One region of the Sessilibacter sp. MAH1 genome, then DNA from elsewhere that is predicted to be linked to it. Evidence: riboswitches for the same ligand, from Rfam matches in the RefSeq annotation. Region 1 holds a riboswitch; the other holds the start of a gene.
The links. A riboswitch is a leader RNA that binds a small molecule or an ion and turns the genes downstream of it on or off. The one in region 1 is predicted to bind thiamine pyrophosphate.
Positions count from the first base shown of each region.

Region 2: linked by a shared signal. The riboswitch ahead of ACYQ28_RS05655 (TonB-dependent receptor) and the one ahead of thiC (phosphomethylpyrimidine synthase ThiC) in region 1 are both predicted to bind thiamine pyrophosphate.

Region 1 is NZ_BAAGIC010000025.1:16,019-26,338, forward strand. Features, by position in the region: gene thiC (phosphomethylpyrimidine synthase ThiC) at 1-1,862, opposite strand, end outside; TPP riboswitch at 1,930-2,031, opposite strand; gene ACYQ28_RS18220 (response regulator) at 2,401-3,084, opposite strand; gene ACYQ28_RS18225 (cache domain-containing protein) at 3,171-4,478, opposite strand; gene ACYQ28_RS18230 (methyl-accepting chemotaxis protein) at 4,837-7,020, opposite strand; gene ACYQ28_RS18235 (TRAP transporter large permease) at 7,621-8,907, opposite strand; gene ACYQ28_RS18240 (TRAP transporter small permease subunit) at 8,904-9,434, opposite strand; gene ACYQ28_RS18245 (TRAP transporter substrate-binding protein) at 9,569-10,320, opposite strand, start outside.
Region 2 is NZ_BAAGIC010000004.1:146,874-157,193, forward strand. Features, by position in the region: gene fadB (fatty acid oxidation complex subunit alpha FadB) at 1-887, opposite strand, end outside; TPP riboswitch at 1,125-1,223, shown strand; gene ACYQ28_RS05655 (TonB-dependent receptor) at 1,304-3,481, shown strand; gene ACYQ28_RS05660 (YkoF family thiamine/hydroxymethylpyrimidine-binding protein) at 3,496-3,750, shown strand; gene pnuC (nicotinamide riboside transporter PnuC) at 3,786-4,376, shown strand; gene ACYQ28_RS05670 (phosphotransferase) at 4,400-5,155, shown strand; gene ACYQ28_RS05675 (hypothetical protein) at 5,253-5,558, shown strand; gene ACYQ28_RS05680 (hypothetical protein) at 5,570-5,986, opposite strand; gene sucD (succinate--CoA ligase subunit alpha) at 6,337-7,209, opposite strand; gene sucC (ADP-forming succinate--CoA ligase subunit beta) at 7,221-8,384, opposite strand; gene lpdA (dihydrolipoyl dehydrogenase) at 8,638-10,083, opposite strand; gene odhB (2-oxoglutarate dehydrogenase complex dihydrolipoyllysine-residue succinyltransferase) at 10,173-10,320, opposite strand, start outside.

The DNA of each region.
Region 1 (10,320 bases):
AGTTCGCTGCCTTGAGAACGAAAGGTTTCAGCCATATTCGCGAAACCCTCGTCGATAACGGTATTATTCTGGTTTTTAGCGTACTCGCGCACTTCTTGAGTAATTTTCATTGAACAGAATTTAGGGCCGCACATAGAGCAGAAATGCGCGACTTTTGCGGCATCTTTGGGGAGCGTTTCGTCGTGAAATTCGCGTGCTCGATCTGGATCTAGGCTTAAATTAAATTGGTCTTCCCAGCGAAATTCAAAACGTGCTTTTGATAACGCGTTATCTCTAATTTGTGACGCTGGGTGACCTTTGGCTAAATCGGCGGCGTGGGCGGCAATTTTATAGGTAATAATACCTTCTTTAACGTCGTTTTTATTGGGTAACCCTAAATGTTCTTTAGGGGTAACATAGCAAAGCATGGCGCAGCCATACCAACCAATCATCGCCGCACCAATGCCCGAAGAAAAATGATCGTAACCCGGTGAAATATCGGTAACCAAAGGTCCTAAAGTGTAAAAAGGAGCTTCGTGGCAATGGTTTAATTGTTCGTCCATGTTGGCTTTAATCATGTGCATGGGTACATGGCCGGGGCCTTCGATAATAACTTGCACATCGTGCTGCCAAGCAATTTGTGTTAATTCACCGAGCGTTTTAAGTTCTGAAAATTGCGCTTCGTCGTTGGCGTCGGCAATGCAGCCGGGTCGTAAGCCATCACCCAGCGAAAATGTCACGTCGTAGGCTTTCATAATTTCGCAAATTTCTTCAAAGTGCGTATACAAAAAGTTTTCTTGGTGGTGTGCCAAACACCATTTCGCCATAATTGAACCACCGCGCGAGACAATGCCGGTAATTCTGTTCGCTGTCATGGGTACATATCGTAATAATACGCCGGCGTGTATTGTAAAATAATCTACGCCTTGCTCGGCTTGTTCAATTAATGTGTCTCTAAAAATTTCCCAGGTAAGATTTTCGGCAATACCGTTAACTTTTTCGAGTGCTTGATAAATGGGAACACTGCCAATGGGAACCGGCGAATTACGAACAATCCATTCGCGGGTTTCGTGAATATTATCGCCGGTGGATAAATCCATTACCGTGTCGGCACCCCAGCGGGTAGACCATACTAATTTTTCAACTTCTTCTTCAATAGACGAGGTAACAGCACTGTTGCCAATATTCGCATTTATTTTTACGAGGAAATTACGACCTATTATCATAGGTTCCAATTCGGGATGATTAATATTGGCCGGAATAACCGCACGGCCCGCAGCCACTTCACTGCGCACAAATTCTGGAGTTATGTACTGTGGAGTATTGGCTCCAAAGTTTTGCCCCGGGTGTTGATTTTTTTGCGCGTCTTTAAGGCATTGTTGTGAAAGTGCTAGGTTTTCTCGAATGGCAATGTATTCCATTTCGGGCGTAATAATGCCTTGGCGAGCGTAATGTAATTGAGTAATATTTTTACCGGGTTTTGCACGGCGCGGTTTCTTTTGTAAATTAAAACGCAGCGATTCTAAGGCAATATTATTTTTGCGCGTTAAGGTGTATTTTGAGGTGAAATCTGCAAGTTCTTCGCTATCGCTTCTATTCAAAATCCATTGGCCACGAACCGAATTTAAGCCTTTTTTTACGTCAATATTACTGTTTGGATCGGAATAAGGACCAGAGGTATCGTAAATTTTGACGGGAGAATTCTCTTCCAGTGAGCCATCGCGAAAATGCGTTGGCGCTAGCGACACTTCACGCATAGCAACGCGAATATCTTTGCGGTTGCCCTCTACGTAAATTTTTGTGGAATTTGGAAATGGTTGCGCTGAAATCGTTAACTGTGCGTTATCACACAGATTTTGGTCATTGCGTTTAGAATTTTGCATGCTTTTAAGCCTAGTATTTTCATTTGATAAAAATTACCCAGCATGCGACTCGTCATGGTGTGACAGAAGATACGAAGATCTTGTTTCCTACGCAGGTTCTAACCTGTTCAGGTTCACGGGTTTGGATCAACCATCTCAGCCTTAAAAAAAGGCACCCCGACAAGACGCAATAATGATGTGACGGCGATTATTAGACGAGAGTTATTGTATGTCAATAACATTTTTAACGGTGATTTTTAGTAATCGATTAAGTGATTTGGAGAATGTATGAAAAATTTACAGCCAAATGAATGGCTTATTTATTTTTTTAAATGTTGAATTTTTTAAGAATGTTATCTGTGATTTTATGGCTTACAGGAACCTCTGATTAACTCATCCTTGATTTAATCAGAGGGCAGAAATTGAAAATGTGATGTCCAATTTTTTCACAATTTCAATCACTTACAGTTCTTGAAATTGGCGACACATCCTTGTGTCGCGAGAAACTCTAGGTTAATCCGAGTTTCCTATTGTTAAATTGATCAGAGATTCTTATTTTTTATTTATACACACCAATACCATGATCTATAGCATAGCGAATTAATCCGGCGGAGCTGCTAATGCCTAATTTTTGCTTAATTTTAAGTCTGTGCGCTTCTACGGTACGAACGGATATATTCATTTTTTTGGCAATGTCTTTGTTACCCAAGCCTTCTGTTAACGCGATTAATACATCGGTTTCACGTGCCGTTAAACCGGTTACGGTATTGGATGTGGTTTGGGTATTACCAAATTCACTGAATAAAGTTTTGGCAACACTCGAACTAAAATAGGTTCCACCTTGATGCACGGTTTGCACGGCAAGAATAAGTTCTTCGGGTGGCGCGTCTTTTAAAACATAACCCGAGGCACCTGCTTGTATAACCCGAGTGATATATTCACGGTTGTCGTGCATGGTAACCATTAATATTCCCACTGCTGGAGCTTGTTCACGAATTTTTACGCAGGCTTCTAGGCCGGTCATTACCGGCATAGAAATATCCAGTAATACCACATCGGGGTTTAGCTCTAAAACCGACTTTAAAGCTTCTTGACCATTCGAGACGTCGGCAAGAACTTTTATAAAAGACTCGCTTTCTAAACTGAATTTTAAACCATCGCGAACCATTGGATGGTCGTCGGCAATAATTAATTTTATTTCTGGTTTAGAGTGATTGATGGTTACTGTAGAGTCGATACTCATGCAATTTATTCTTTTAACGTAAAATATTTATTGAATCTACTGATTAAATTAAGGTTAAGTTAATCAGAGATTCCTATTGTTAATACTTATAATTGTGCTAAATCGTTGGTTTTATTCAAACCTTTTGGGTTCAATTCAAACAAGGCTTTAACCAGTGTACCACCTTCTTTTCGACTAGAAACGCTGAATTTACCGCCTAACAATTCAACCCGTTCACGCATGTTCATTAAACCAATACCTTTTGAATCTTCTTCGGGAGAAAAGCCGTTGCCATTATCACCCAATTTTAAGCTGATGGATTGCGTTGAGGTGGTAATGCTGAGTGTAAGTTGAGTTGCTTGAGCGTGTTTTCGCACATTGGTAATGGCTTCTTGCACGACGCGATAAATGGTAATTTCTAAAGCGTCTGGTAAGGCGCCTTTGGGTAGGTGAATGCGACGATTAACGGGTATTTCGGTTTGTTCTTCAAACTCATCCAATAATTCGTGCAGCGCGGTTTCTAGCCCGAGATCATCGAGCAACATGGGGCGTAGACTGTGCGATATTCTTCGAACCTCTTGGATGGCAATATTTAATTGATCTTCGGCTTTTTTTAATAGATCAAGAGCGTTTTCTTGGCCCCATTTTTTTTCCACCATATTGAGCCAAAGTTTTGTCGATACTAAAAGTTGGTTAATGCCATCGTGCAGATCTCGCGCAAAACCTCGGCGTTGTATTACTTGAAAAGTAACGAAACGACTGGTTAATTCTTGTAAGCGTTGATCGGCCAGTTGTGCGGTGTGCATATTCACACCAATAACGATAATAATCACCAGAGCAAGGGTGATTATTAATAATAGCGTGGCCGCTAAAAAACTGCTGCGAACGTTGCCTGAGACCTTGGCCTCCATGGTGGTAATTTCTTCGGTGATGTTATCAACGTATAAACCCGTTCCAATCATCCAGTTCCATTCGGGAATCATAACCACATAACTTAATTTATGGCGTTCAGAATTTAAGGTGGGTTTTTGCCAAATATATTTGTGAAATCCACCGCCTTTTTGTGCGACTCGTAATAATTCGCGAATAACATACTGACCACTTTCGTCTTGAAATCCTATTAAATTTCGGTTTTCAAGTTCCGGTTGCGTGGGGTGAACTAGATTGGTACCGTTTTCGTCGTAAATAAAAAAGTATCCGTCGGTTCCGTAGCTTAAGCCGCGAATGATTTGTTTTACCTGATATTGCGCCAGCGATGGCTCCAAACCTGATTTAAATGCTTCGAGAATGGGTGTAATAGAATTCATGGCCAGGGCAACATAATCTTTTAGCGCTGCTCTTTTTTCTTCCAATAATGTTTCTTCAAAAATTGCCGCCTGCTGTTGTGAGAGGCTTTTGGCTTGTTGTTGGTACATCCAACTAATGGTTCCCGACAGAGCTATTAACGGTAGAATTGTTAATAGCAATATCTTCGTTTTTAATGAAATCTGTAGGTTAAACATAATAGTTTGCTAACAAATAGAACGAATAGCCAGTATAAGACGCCTATCTTGATATGAACACTAGCAACTTGTTTGTGGGAATAACGATTAAAATTTTGATGCGGATTGAATAAAAATTACAATTTATGGCAGGCCTTTAAAGCCATTTTAAGACGAGAAGATATTGTAAGAAAAGCGTGAAACCGTGGTGTAGTATTAGCAGAGTTTCCTTAATTGTATTATGAATAAAAATCGGCTGTAGATTAAGTGTGCCATCTACAGCCGATAGATCTTATTTTACTGAGAATCGACCAACCAAACTGTTTAGGTCTTCCGAGAGTGACATTAATTTATCCGCTGATCGAGCACATTGTTCGGCGCCTTCGCGGTTACTTTGTGTGGTTGAATCGATTTGCGTAACACCGTCATTGACTTGGTCGATAGCGCGAGCTTGTTCACTGGATGCATTTGCAATATCGGCAACCAGCGACGACACCTCAACCACACTGGTTACAATTTCTTCTAACGCTGCCGAGGTTTGATCGGTTAAATCAATGCTGCGCACCGTACGGTTGCTCGACTGCTGAATTAATTCAGCGGTTCTCTTGGCGGCTTCAGAACTGCGGGCGGCCAAACTTCGTACTTCGTCAGCCACTACCGAGAAACCTCGACCCGCCTCACCGGCACGGGCGGCCTCAATGGCAGCGTTTAGTGCGAGTAAATTGGTTTGCTCGGCAATGTCTTCAATGGCTCGAATGATATTGGTAATTTCTTTGCCTGAAGCTTCAACTTCTGCCATGGCACTTTTTAAGCCAGACATTAATTCGTTACCATCCTTAGCGGTTTTCTCGGACGCTAAAGAGAGTTGTTTGGTGCGCTCGGCATTTTTCGAAGTTTCGGAGATCTGTCTTGCCATATCGGTAATGGTTGAGCTAATTTCCGATGTTGAAGCCGCAGAGCTGGCTACGCCCTCTGACATATCGCTAGCAAGTGTTGCAACCTGACCGGCATCTTGTTGGATATAGGCAGCATTTTGCTGAACTTGGGTGACCAGTTCATTGAGATTAGCAACCATGCGTTGCAAGGCTAAGCCCAATTGATCGCGGTTAGAAACCAGTTGAACATCTTGGGTAAGGTCACCTTTTGAAATGCGCTCGGCAACTTCTACTTGTTTTTGCAGACTGTCAGCCATGCTATCTAAGGCATTTGAGAGCTGACCAATTTCATCTACCGCGTCGTAGTTTAGACGTTTCGATAAATCGCCAGAGCCGATGGTTTTTGCCAAATCTACGGCTCGCTTAATGGGTTTGGCAATGGATCTTGCGGCAATCCAAAGAGCAATTAGCGCAATAATAGAAATAATAATGCTGACAGCAATTTGCTTGAAAGTCGCCGAATTATTTTCTTCAACAATACTTTGTTGAAGTTTTTCAGCATTGGCTAATACAATGTTTTCGTTAATTTTCAGCATGATCGACCAAGAGGTTTGTGATCTCCCCATGGTAATGGGAGATAAAGCCGTGATATGGCCGGTGCCTTTGTTAGATTCGATCCACTCTTTGCCCGATTTAATGGTTTCAAGAACTTTTTGATAATTACTTTTAAATAATTCTTGCGATGAGCTACCGATTAATTCTGGATGTTCACTATCGGCGATCAATAATCCTTTTTCACTGATAATAGCGACTTGTCCGGCTCCAGAAAATAATTTGGCATCAACCTCTTCGGCGATTCGCTGCACAAAGTCAAGATTGTAATCGGCACCTACGACACCTAAAAACCGATCGTCAATCACAATTGGTACCGACATGGTTGCCAGCCAAACTTGTTCGCCTTGCACCACATAAGGTAGGGGACCAAGAATACTTTCTAAACGGTTGGCTTTAGGTCCCTGATACCAGCCACCTTTGGGTACGCCGTTGGGGTGGTTTTCTTCGCTGTCGTATTCAACCAATGGTTGCACGCCAATATTTCCATCTTTGGAGCGTGTCCAATAAGGCGTGAAACGGCCCGACTCGGGATTGTTGCCTTCTGAGGTTGTTTGAAACAAAGAACCTAATTTAAATTGATTGTCATTACCGTCGAGAGCATTCGGTTCCCAACAAGAATAGGTGCCGTTAAAACCGTCGTTAAAGATCAAATTATTAAGCAAGACATCATTGACATAATCTCGCGATAAATTAATGGATCCAACTTCGCCCTCACTTGATAACGCCGACGAAAATGATATCGCCATTGATCTGGCGGCGTCGAAAGCAAGATCAAAACTGGAGCCCACTTCTTTTGCATAACGTCCAGATAAGTTCTGAAGATTTTGCAAGGTTATCGAGTTGACTTGTTCTTCAACTTGATCAGATACCAATTTTTGTGTGGATTTTGATGTTATAACCCCAGATGTCACTAATGTTGCCGATGTGGCAACTAAACAAAGGGCACCAATTACAGCGATTGTGACTTGAATAGAATGAAATTTCATAATTTAAGGCAGCTAGATTGAGATTAAATCGTTGGTGTCATCAGTATAGTAGAGTTCTTAAGTTGTGCTCTGGGTGCTAATTACTTCTATGTATATGTAGTGACAGTAACCAGTGTAAACTTGGAACCACCTACTTTTTACATTCCTAAATTATTAGTTTTTATTAAAAAGACGCGTATAAATCTTTGTACAGTTGCTTGTATCGGCAGCGAAAGCTTATGCCAAAGTTTTTAACCGTATTATTTTTCACTAATTTTTTGATAAGAAAACACTGATTCATCAATTTTTTCAGCTACATAAGAAAGAGTGTCTCAAAAGTTATAGTGGCGTTTTTTTAAGAACACAAAGAAGTCTTGAGTGGTGTTTAGATCGAATAATTTGAATATTCTGCTTTAGTGAATAGAAGGGTTATTAAATATTAAACGGGTGTTTAAATTAAGGCGGGTTTTGAATATTTAGACGCAAAAAAACCTCTACTCAAAAGAGTAGAGGCAAGTTTCAGGAAAGATAAAGACAAAAAGAAAGGTATGAAATTGCGCGTTATTTAAAAGTATTTTTTGTATTTAGTAGCGATATTTGTAGTGAGTTTACAAAAAATCTCTATAACAATCCATAAAGGCCTGGAAATAACATAATGCTAATAAGTACGGCTATTTGCATTAAAATAAAGGGCACAATACCTTTGTAAATTTCGGTGGTTTTTACTTCTGGTGGTGCCACACCTTTTAAATAGAACAAAGCAAAACCAAATGGCGGTGTTAAGAATGATGTTTGCAAGTTCATGGCAATTAGAATGGCAAACCACACGGGTGCAATGCCCAATGCATCTGCTACCGGTGCAAGAATTGGTACAATAATAAAACTGATTTCAACAAAATCGATGAAAAACCCTAATATCAAAATCGCTAACATCGACAAAATTAAGAAGCCAGTCGCACCGCCCGGTAAATTTGTTAGAATTTCTTCAACAATATAATCGCCACCGGTATAGGTAAACGCCATTGAGAACGCCGTAGCACCTAACAAAATTGCAAAAACCATGGCAGTAATTTTAACGGTTTCTAAGGCCGAATCCATTAGCATTTTAAAACTGAATTGTCCGTAAATTGCGGCCAAAACAACAGCACCAATACCACCTAATGCCGAAGATTCCGTTGGTGTTGCAACACCGGCGAAGATAGAACCTAAAACCACTAAAATAAGTGCAAGCGGTGGAACAATAGCTTTTAGCGCGTTGAAGTATTCTTGTCGTTTATTGATATTTTCATCAACAGGGAGCGCCGGTGCAGATTCTGGTTTTAAATAGGTGTAGATAAGAATGTATACAACATAAACACCAATTAATAACAAACCCGGGCCAACGGCAGCTTGGAAAAGATCGCCAACGGGAATACCCAATACATCGCCTAAAATAATTAAAATAATTGATGGCGGGATAATCTGACCAAGGGTGCCTGACGCACAAATAGTGCCGCAGGCAAGTGATTTGTCGTAGTTATACTTGAGCATTACCGGCAAAGAAATTAAACCCATTGCCACAACCGAAGCACCAACAACACCTGTAGAGGCGGCTAACAAGGCGCCAACCAATACCGTTGAAATGGCTAGCCCACCGCGCACGCCACCAAAAAGCTTACCCATAGATTCAAGAAGCTGTTCTGCGAGTTTCGTTTTTTGCAGAACAATACCCATGAAAATAAATAAAGGGACTGCCATTAACACCACGTTTTCCATGATGCTTTGCACGCGAAATGGCATAAAGGCAAAAATGTCTGGGCCTTCGGCTAATACGCCAAAAATTAAGGCAACGCCGCCAAAGGTAAACGCTACCGGAAAGCCAAACAGCAATAACAGCAGGGCGACAACGAACATGATAATTCCGATCATAGCGACACCTGCTTGTTGTGATCGTGCTTAATACCGCGCAATTCATTGATGCGCGACACGACGAGTCCTAAACCTGAAATTGCGGTTGCAAAGAAAGCAAACGGGATAACACCTTTGATGATAAATCGATACGGTAAACCACCTGGGTCGCCCGAACCTTCGCCGAGTTCGAAAGACTCTTTGGTAAAATCAATGCCGTAATAACCAACAAATACACAAAAAGGAATAAGTAAGATGACTCCGCCAAAAATATCGATAAAGCATTGCCATTTTGTAGATAGGCGTTCAAAAATTAAATCAACACGAACGTGACCATCGGCTTTTAATGTATAGGGAATCGCTAACATAAACATCGATGAGAAGAGATGCCATTCCATTTCTTGCATGCCAATGGATACGTCATTAAAAACGTAACGCATTAAAACGTCGTAAAAAACGTTTACCAGCATTAACAAAAATAAAACGGCTGCAATTTTTCCAAGCACTTCTGAAAATCCGTTCAGTGCTTTTTCGGCAGCAATTAACATAACCACTCCAATAAAAGAAAGTGTTGTAACAGGTTTAAAACAACAGAGTATGAACTCATTTGACAACCTCTGAATAATTCGTCCGTAAATTAATCAGAGGTTACTTTGATAAAATCTCGATAGAGACTTAGAAATTAGTTAGCAATAGTATTTAAGTAAGCTTTGTCAGATACATCGGTCCAGTGACGTGCTTTTTTCAGGTATTGCGCTTGTGAATCTAAAATCTCTTTAATTAAAGGATCTTTTTCAGCGTATTCCGTTAAAAGCTTGGTGTTTGCACCGCGTACCGCTTCAATAACTTCTGGTGGGAAGCTCTTAATTTGCACGTTAGGATAATCTTTATCGATAACCGCTAGGTTTTCAGCAGATTCGTGGTAAGACTGAATATACATTTCGTAAGACGCTGCGCGCATAGAGACGCGAAGAATTTCTTGCAGATCTTCTGGCAAGCGATCCCAAGAGCGCTTGTTGATTAAAAACTGTAATTCGGTCGCAGGTTCGTGCCAGCCAGTGTAGTAGTAGGGCGCAATTTTATGGAAGCCCATACGCAAATCCAAAGACGGGCCAACCCATTCCAAGGCATCGATAGTTCTGCGCTCAAGTGCGGTGTACATTTCGCCCGGTGGAATGTTGGTTGGTTTCGCGCCAAGCTCTGCTAATACCTCGCCAGCAAAACCTGGAATGCGCATTTTTAAGCCTTTAAGGTCATCAACGGTATTGATTTCTTTTTGGAACCAGCCGCCCATTTGCATACCGGTGTTACCACCAGGGAAGCTCATTAGGTTGTATTCGCTATACACCTTTTCCATCAAATCCATACCGCCGCCGTAGTAGAACCACGCGTATTGCTCAGGTGCAGTCATACCAAATGGCATGGTGGTAAAGA
Region 2 (10,320 bases), on a different contig from region 1:
TCGGCTAAAAATACGTTAATTAATTGCTTGGCAACTTCGGTTTTGCCCATTTGGGCGAAGTATTTCGCCTCTATTTTTAATGCGCCATCACGATCAAGATTTGCGCCTTCCTCGATACATTTAACTGCGGTTAAGAGCGCGGGATAATGATGACTAAACGATTTGCTCACCGAATCTTTTAATTCGGCAAATAAGGCTGGATCATTTTCGGGAGCAATCAGAGGTGATTTTTTCTTAGCAACAGCGCCCTGCCAATCCATCTCACCGGCAATCGCTTTCTCTAAAATGACTAAGGCTTCATCCAGCAATTGCTCTGGCTCTACAATCGCATCGATAACTCCAGCACTCAGGGCCTCGGTAGCTGGATAATTGGTTGCTTTGGTAATCCACTCTATGGCGGTGCGAACACCGACAAGTCGAGACATTCTAATGGTGCCGCCAAAACCCTGAATAATACCAAGATTGGTTTCTGGCAAGCCAATGGTCGAACGTGGGGTGGCAATTCGAAAATCACCCGCGAGGGCAATCTCAAGACCACCACCCAAACAATAACCGTTGATGGCAACTACGGTTGGTACAGGTAGGTCTTCTAATTTATTGAAAATATCAAAGGTAATGTGCTCGATATTCGCGATTAAATCGGGTATGTCTTGGGAAAACATTTCTCCGAATTCTGTAATATCAGCACCAACCACAAATGAATCTTTAGCACTGGTCACTACAACACCGCGGACACTGTCATCGGTTGTGAGCATTTCTAAGACGTGTTGCAATTCTGCCAAGGTCGCCTTATCAAATTTGTTGATAGGCAGATCTTGGCGATCAAAACGTAATTCTACAAAGCCATCGGATAATGAATTCAACGATAAGGTCGCGCCTGAAAACATAATTGAGCCCTCTCACAAGCTGGTATTAAAATTTTTTGAGCGTGAAAATCCAGTCTTTTTGATATCCCCTAGACCTCGCAGCTCAATGACATAAGGATCGTTCAATCACGTTAACATTAGTCGGTTGATAACAGCAACGATCTAAGACAGTTGCCATCTGTGAATGTCACCAGTTCCACAAGAATGTATTTTTGTGCCGGCTCGGCTTTCAATTTTTACGTTTGCCGTTACAATAGCCGCGATCCTAAGGGGTGGCTTATGCCTGAGATGCAATTGCGCGAACCCTTATGACCTGATCCGGTTAATGCCGGCGTAGGGATAGGAACACATCACGAATTTCCGCCTGTTTCGCATTTGCATTCCGGGTCTCCGTAACAACGCTGTATCAGCGTGTTAATCGTTAATTGGAGGCTCTCATGAAGTTACCGCACAAACCGCAAATCCACAAAGCTCATTTACCTAAACCTAGCATTGCCAGCGCTGTTGCCTCGTCTTGCTTGTTGTTCAGCTCTGCATTAATAGCCGCTGAAAACACCAACAATAACAGTATTGAAGAAATTGTAGTGACCGCCGAACTGCGCGAAACCAATCTTCTAAAGCAGGCTTCCAGCGTTAGCATTTACACCCAAGCGGATATCGAGCGTCAAAACGCTTCACACCTTGAGCAAGTCTTGTTAAACGCTCCCAATGTGAACCTAGCCAGTGGCGCTTCGCGCGGGCGTTTTATTCAAATTCGCGGCATTGGTGAGCGCTCCGAGTTTGTTGAGCCGGTTAACTTCTCGGTTGGTGTATTGGTAGATGGCATCGACTTTACCGGTATCAGCACGGCAGTAACGGCACTGGATGTTGAACAGGTAGAAATTTTGCGCGGTCCGCAAGGAACCGTTTACGGCGCCAACGCTTTGGCCGGTCTTATCAATGTTAAAACCAACGATGTATCCCCAGAGCTTGGCGGCTCGATTAAAACCTCTTTTGCGGAATACGATACGCGCTCGGTTGAAGGAATTTTGAATGTTCCGCTCAACGATAATTTGGGCGCACGAATCGCTCTGCAAAAAAATGAAAGCGACGGCTACATTGAGAATACGTTTTTAAATCGTGACGATACTCAAAATATCGATGAAACCGTGGCAAGAACCACCTTTTCATGGCAAGCCACTGAGCAGTTAGCCCTCGATCTAATCTTATTTTATGCCGACGTCGATAATGGTTACGACTCGTTCTCTCTCGACAACGGACGTCAAACCCAAACCGATCAACCCGGACATGATCGTCAAGAAACCTTTGCTGCCGCTCTAACCTCGACCTGGTCATTGGATAACGGTCATCAATTTATTGCTTCTTTAAGTCAGGCTGACTCCGACACAGAATACGGTTTTGATGAAGACTGGACGTTTGTGGGTTTTTGCGACGGTCTTGCCTGCGACGAAGATTTTGTTGGCTTCCCGCTGGAATACTCATCGTTCGATAATTTTATTCGCGACAACAAAAACACCGCCGTTGATCTGCGTTGGTTATCGGACGAAGGCGACATTACTTGGTTAGCGGGTTTGTATTACCGTGATCAGCAGGTGGATTTACGCCGTGTTTACACGTTTTTAGATAACGATTTTTTAACCGATTATCAAACCCAAAATACTGCAATCTACGGCCAGGTAAGCTTCAGTTTAAGCGATAATCTTACGCTTACTACCGGTGCTCGAATCGAGCAAAGAGACGCCGATTACGCCGACAACGATTCGGTTCGATTAGACGCCGATGAAACCGAGTGGACCGCCAAAATCGCCCTTGAATACCAAGTGAGCGACAATCATTTCTTATATGCATTGGTTTCGCGAGGATTTAAATTTGGTGGTTTTAATCCTAACAATACCTTAGAGCCAGAATTTCGCGAATACGACTCTGAGGAATTAATTAATTACGAAGTTGGCAGTAAAGGTGTGTGGCTTGACGGTCGATTGCAAACGCTCGTGTCGGTCTTTTATCAAGATCGTGAAGATGTACAAATCACCTCTTCGAATGTGGTCTGTCCACCCGAAGGTTTCCCCTGCCAATTTAACGACTTCATTGACAATGCCGCAGCAGGAACCAGTCTTGGATTAGAGGCGCAGGTAGATTTTGCTCTAACCGATGCAGTAACCATTTACTCTAGCCTAGGTTTATTGGATTCCGAGTTTAAAGACTACGTAAGCTTCTCTCACGTTGATGCCGATCCAATGTTTAATATTGGCGTAGATCTCGATGGTCATGATCTGCCGCAAGCACCCAAGTACACCTATACCATTGGCACCAATGTACAATTAAGCTCGGCGCTAAATATTGATATACAGGTTCAAGGCAAAGACGAGTTTTTCTTCTCCAACGATCACGAGTTTAAATCGTCACCTTACAACCTAGTAAATGCCCGCGTGGAATACACACTTGAACAGTGGCAATTTGCACTCTGGGGCCGAAACATCGGCGATAAAGATTATGAAGTTCGAGGTTTCGGTACTTTTAGTAATGATCCTCGTGATTTTTTTGCTGAACCAGAACTCTACACTCAGCTGGGCGAACCCAGAGTGTTAGGCGTGAGTGCAAACTACACATTTTAATTGAGGCTGACATTATGATGTTATCGGTAGAGTTAACGATGTATCCGTTTAACGGGGATTATATTCCCCCAATAAAAGCCTTTATCGAAAAGGTAAATTCAATCGACGGTTTGAAGGTGCAAACATTTCCGACCGCAACCATTGTTATGGGCGAATATGATCGAGTCATGGACTCACTGAAAATGTTATTGAAGTGGAGCTATGAGACCCAAGGCAAAGCCGTATTCGTTGCTAAGTTTTTACCCAATTCCGAAGTGTTAAATTCTTAATTTTTACTAGCAACATAACTTGAGGTTTTCTCAAAATGCATATTCTTTTAACTTGGGAAAACCTCGCGGTTATTTTAGCCATTGCCTATCTGCTGTTTGTTTTGTTAGAAAACTCTCTCGCTTGGGTTTGTGCTTTTTTTAGCACAGCCATTTATACACTGTTATTTTGGGACGTAAGCCTGTTTATGGATTCGGCCCTGAATGCGTATTATCTCTTAATGGCGGTGTATGGTTGGCTGCAATGGAAGAAGCGCTCGGATCAGTCGCAATCAATAACTATTCACTCTTGGTCGCTGCATAAACACGCCATAGCAATATTATTGATTGTGTGCGCAACTGGAATTAGTGGTTTTTTCTTAGCAAAGAATACCAGCGCGGCTTGGCCTTATCTTGATTCTTTCACCACCTGGGCAAGTCTATTTGCCACCTATTTGGTAACTCAAAAAGTGTTGGAAAATTGGTTGTATTGGATTGTTATCGACTCCGTTTCGGTCATGCTCTATTTAGAAAGAGGTCTTACGAGTACTGCTTATTTATTTATTTTTTATGTAATTTTGTGTGTGTTTGGCTGGGGGCGTTGGAAGAAACAACTCAGCGGTGATGTGTCTCTAAATGCTGCATCTTAATTGATCAACAGCTACGCATAATTATGCAAATAAATAAGGTATTGGCGACGTGGGAAAACTGGGGAAATTGCAATCCTACCTTCGCTAAACTTACAATGCCGCCCAAAATCATCGCTCGTAGTAACGACGGTTTAACCAACGGTGCCTTTTTTTTATCAACACGCTCGGATAAAAAAATTGAATTTACGTTAAAATTATTTTCTCCGCTTTCCAATACCTATGGCATTAACCGCCAACATGAAGTTTATATACAAACAAAAGTTGCAGAGCTAGGTTTAGCACCAACGCTCATTCATGTTGATTACGACATTGGCTTTGTTGTGTCTGAGTTTATTGAAGGGAAAATCTTTAATGACCTATCAAAGTTGCCTCTAAAAAGTAAAAATCTACTTATAGAAGCTATTTCGTCCTATCAGGCAATTACGCTTGATCTTCCTGAATTTAACTACTACGAACATTTACATCGTTACGCAGAAAATTGTTCCAACACGTTAATTGGTAACGATTTAAAACAATGGCAAGAATTTTCGGTGCATTTAAAACAGTGGCAAACACAACAGCGCACCTTAAAACTGACCCATCACGACCTAAACCCGAATAATATTATTATTGCTGATAATAACCTCGCCATTATCGATTGGGAGTACGCAGGCCTAGGGGCCGGTGAGCTTGATTGGCTCGCCATAGGTGAGGCATCGAACTCTGTTTCAACAACCAATCAAAGAATTATTATTCAAATTAGTTTTTGGTTAGAAAAATTATGGTTGTTACAGGAATAACCTCTGGGAGATTTGATCTGAGTGCTACACTAATTAGCAGAAACCTATTACCTTAATTGCATATATTGATGTCTGGGTGTAATCACAAGGAATTTTTATGTCAATTTTGAATTTGAACTCTCACAACCTTACGGCGCTGTACAAATTAGACATTGAAGTGAAAAAATACACCGGTAAACGTCATCAACTCGCCTCGGAACAATCGGTTATTGAGCTGATAAAAATAGCTTTTATAAGCCCATTTCCAACCATTAAAGCTGCCTATCAACAATTCATAGATTCGCTAGATTCTAATCAGCAAGAAAAATTAAACAGTTTGGGAATTGTGCTAATTAATGCTCGAAAAAATAAACAGCCTTCAAATAAAACTTGGCTAAATCGCTTAATATCTCAGCTTGTTTAAATTCAGCAAATTTAATCAATAACTCTCCCGCGATACACACGTTTTTTTCGTTGCATCTCTGCCATTGCAGTTTCGCTGTCGACACCGGTATTTTCTGCGTTAGAAATTGACGACTCAGAAATAATGTTGCCACGATAAATTTTAGGCTTGGTAGTATCTTGAGATTTAGCAAGGGCTTGAGAATGCTCTCGACTAGATATAACCCCGCGATAAATAAGTTGTTTTTTTACTGATTCATCTAGGCCGATTTCAAAATTTTTAAATGCGTTGGCAACGGCTCGGTTGGTGCTGGCACTGGCTAATCGAACTAAATCGAGTAATGACGCTTCGTTAGAAAGATTGTGTTTAACGCCAGTTTCTCGGCGAATTTGAAGCTCTAATTGGTGTAATGCAATGATGTTACTGGTAGAAAAAGTTAGCGCTGTCATAGATATCCTTACCTACTTTTAATTGTTATACGCGAAAAGGTAATTCTAAAGCTGCATCCGGCGCTAATAATAGCCGTTAAAATTACAGTTATCACTATTTTTACAGATTATTTACAAAACACTAATCAGAGAGGAATATAGACAGAGCGGTGAGAAAATCTAAACGTGTAATAATTGTTCAAAACACACAAATGACAGACATTAATTAAATAGACAAATATGTAGCTTTAAAAACAAAAAAATAATAACAGTTTTTAGCCACCAATTTATAAAATAAAAATTTAAAAAATTAGACATAAAAAAGGCGACCCACGGGCCGCCTTTTTCAAAAATTAATCCGTAGATTAATCTTACCAACCAGTAACTTCTTTCAAAGTTTTACCGATGTCTGCAAGGCTGCGACAAGTAGCAACGCCAGCATCATTTAATGCAGCGAATTTCTCGTCAGCGGTACCTTTACCACCAGAAATGATTGCACCGGCGTGACCCATGCGTTTTCCTGGAGGAGCAGTAACACCTGCAATGTAAGAAACAACTGGCTTGGTTACATTTGCTTTAATGTAAGCAGCCGCTTCTTCTTCGGCAGAACCACCGATTTCACCGATCATTACAATCGCTTCGGTCGCTGGGTCTTCTTGGAACAACTTCAGAATATCAATGAAGTTAGAACCAGGAATTGGGTCACCACCAATACCAACACAAGTAGATTGACCGAAGCCCGCATCCGTAGTTTGCTTAACAGCTTCGTAAGTCAAAGTACCAGAACGAGAAACGATACCTACTTTACCTGGCAAGTGAATGTGACCAGGCATAATGCCGATCTTACACTCTCCTGGAGTGATAACGCCTGGACAGTTAGGGCCGATTAAACGTACGCCCAATTCGTCACACTTAACTTTTACTTCAAGCATATCCATAACTGGAATGTGCTCGGTAATACAAACGATTAGTTTGATACCGGCATTTGCTGCTTCCAAAATGGAGTCTTTACAGAATGGCGCAGGAACGTAGATTACAGATGCTTCCGCACCAGTAGCTTCAACGGCTTCTGCAACAGTGTTGAATACAGGCAAGCCTAGGTGAGTAGTACCACCTTTACCTGGAGTAACACCGCCTACCATTTTTGTACCGTAAGCAATCGCTTGCTCAGAGTGGAAAGTACCTTGGCCGCCAGTGAAACCCTGACAAATTACTTTGGTGTCTTTATTAATTAAAATACTCATTGTGCTTCCCCTTAACCTTGAGCCGCTTTAACAACTTGCTCTGCAGCATCGGTCAGGCTAGTTGCAGCGATGATGTTCAGACCGCTATCCGCAAGTACCTTAGCACCTAGGTCAGCATTGTTACCTTCCAAGCGCACAACAACAGGTACTTTTACGCCAACTTCCTCAACTGCACCAATAACGCCTTCAGCGATCAAATCACAGCGTACGATACCGCCGAAAATGTTGATCAATACTGCTTTAACGTTGTCATCGGCCAAGATGATTTTGAAAGCTTCGATTACACGCTCTTTAGTTGCACCACCACCTACGTCTAGGAAGTTGGCAGGCTTACCACCGTGCAGGTTTACGATGTCCATGGTACCCATTGCAAGGCCAGCACCGTTAACCATACAACCGATGTTACCTTCTAGAGCAACGTAGTTAAGGTCCCATTGAGCAGCGTGAGCTTCACGAGCATCTTCTTGCGAAGGATCGTGCATTTCTTTCAGCTCTGGGTGACGGTATACAGCGTTACCATCGATAACAACTTTAGCGTCTAGACAGTGAAGGTTACCTTCATCGGTAATAACCAATGGGTTAATTTCAAGAAGAGCCAAGTCTTTTTCTTGGAACATTTTCGCAAGACCCAAGAAGATTTGGGTAAATTGCTTAATTTGAACGCCTTCTAGACCTAATTTAAATGCCAATTCACGGGCTTGGTATGGCTGTGCGCCAACTAGAGGGTCTACAGTTGCTTTTAGAATCTTTTCTGGAGTTTCTTCTGCAACTTTCTCGATTTCTACACCACCTTCTGTCGATGCCATGAAAACGATACGACGGCTAGAACGGTCAACAACCGCGCCTAGGTATAGTTCGTTAGCAATGTCGGTGCAAGATTCAACCAAAATACGGCTAACTGGCTGGCCTTTTTCGTCTGTTTGGTATGTAACCAAACGGTTGCCTAACCATTTTTTTGCGAACTCTTCGATCTCGGCTTTGGAGCTTACAAGTTTTACACCACCGGCTTTACCGCGACCACCAGCGTGAACCTGGGCTTTAACCACCCACTTATCGCCACCAATTTCATCAGCTGCTGCCGCAGCTTCTGCTGCAGTCACTGCAGCAATACCTTTTGATACAGGCAAGCCGTATTCGCGAAACAGCATTTTGCCCTGATACTCATGCAAGTTCATGACTATTTATCCGTTTTTGACTGTGTTTTCGAGCAACCGCAGATGGGTTATCTGCCGTCCTGTCCAACTCAATTGACATCTATGAGGTCTTAACCTCACGCCTTGGTTGCCCGGAGCGGGTACGCTAATGTGCCCCGAGCCTCACTGGAGCTGGGTTTAGCTCAAAGTGAGTCTGACGCCGAAATGAAAGCGTGACGTCAAAGCTAGTAGGTATCCGTCTTAATGCGGCTTTTGTTTTTGGTTGATAGCGATCTTATTTTTTACGCTTTGGACGGTTCGGCATATGAATCGCGTGACCGTTAACCGCCAACGCAGCTTCTTTAACCGCTTCAGAGAAGGTTGGGTGACCGAAAACAGTCATACCGATGTCTTCTGCAGAAGTACCGAATTCCATTGCCAAAGCAACAGCTTGAACAAGGTCAGAAGCGCTTGGGCCAACAATGTGGCAGCCAAGAACACGGTCGGTATCAGCGTGGGCAAGCATCTTAACTTTACCGTCTGACTCGTTTGCAGCAACTGCACGACCGATAGCGGTAAATGGGAAGGTACCAACGTTGTAAGGAATACCGTCTGCTTTTAATTGCTCTTCAGTCTTACCGACAGAGGCAACTTCTGGGTGGGTATAGATTACGTTTGGAATAATGTCGTAATTGATAAGGGTTTTTTCGCCAGCAATACGCTCAGCTACCATTACACCTTCTTCAGAGCCTTTGTGCGCGAGCATTGGGCCACGAACAACGTCGCCAACTGCCCAAACACCGGGAGCATTGGTTGAGCAAAGGTCGTTTACGTAAATGAAACCGCGCTCATCTAAGTTTACACCGCTGTCGCCAGCAAGCAGGCCTTCGGTGAATGGGCGACGACCAACACAGACGATCAACTTGTCAAAAGTTTGTTTTGCTTCGTTACCGTCAGCATCGGTGTAAGTAACTTCTACTTCACGACCTTTGATTTCGGTGCCAGTTACGCGACAACCTAGACGAATATCCAACCCTTGTTTGGTTAGAATTTTCTTCGCTTCTTTGGCAATTTCCTGATCCATGGTAGACAGGAAGTCAGGCATGGCTTCAAGAAGTACAACGTCTGAACCCAAACGGCTCCATACGCTGCCTAGCTCAAGACCAATTACACCCGCACCAATTACGCCCAAACGAGCAGGAACCGATGAGAACTCAAGTGCGCCAGTTGAATCAACAATAATGTCGTTGTCGACTGGGGCAACCGGGATAGCAACGGGTGTTGAACCGCTAGCAAGAATGACGTTACTGGCTTCTAAAACGGTGGTTTTACCGTCGAAATCGGTGTATTCCACTTTTTTGCCAGCAAGTAGTTTTCCGGTACCGTATAAAGAAGTAACTTTGTTAGCTTGGAACAAACCAGCGATACCGCCAGACATTTGCTTAACAACTGCGTCTTTACGCTTGATCATGGTAGGAACATCGATAGTCACTTCACCGGTGCTGATACCGTGAGCTTCGAACGCCGCATGTGCATCGTGATATTTGTGAGAGCTATCTAGTAACGCTTTTGAAGGGATACAACCGACGTTCAAGCAGGTACCACCGTTGATACCTTTACCGTCTTTATTTTTCCACTTTTCAATACAAGCAGTTTTCAAACCTAACTGCGCACTGCGGATTGCGGCGACGTAACCCGCAGGGCCCGAGCCAATGACGATAACATCGTATTTATCCGACATAATTCAATTCCTGATCAGTAAATCTTTATGGTGAGGCCAGTTACAACTGACGTTATAACTGGCCACGATATCGATATGGGGAGGCCTAATTAAACTTGCAACAAGATGCGAGCAGGATCTTCAATCATTTCTTTGATTGCTACCAAGAATTGAACAGCATCTTTACCGTCAAGCAAGCGGTGATCATAAGAAAGCGCTAGGTACATCATTGGTAAGATTTCAACCTTACCGTTTACA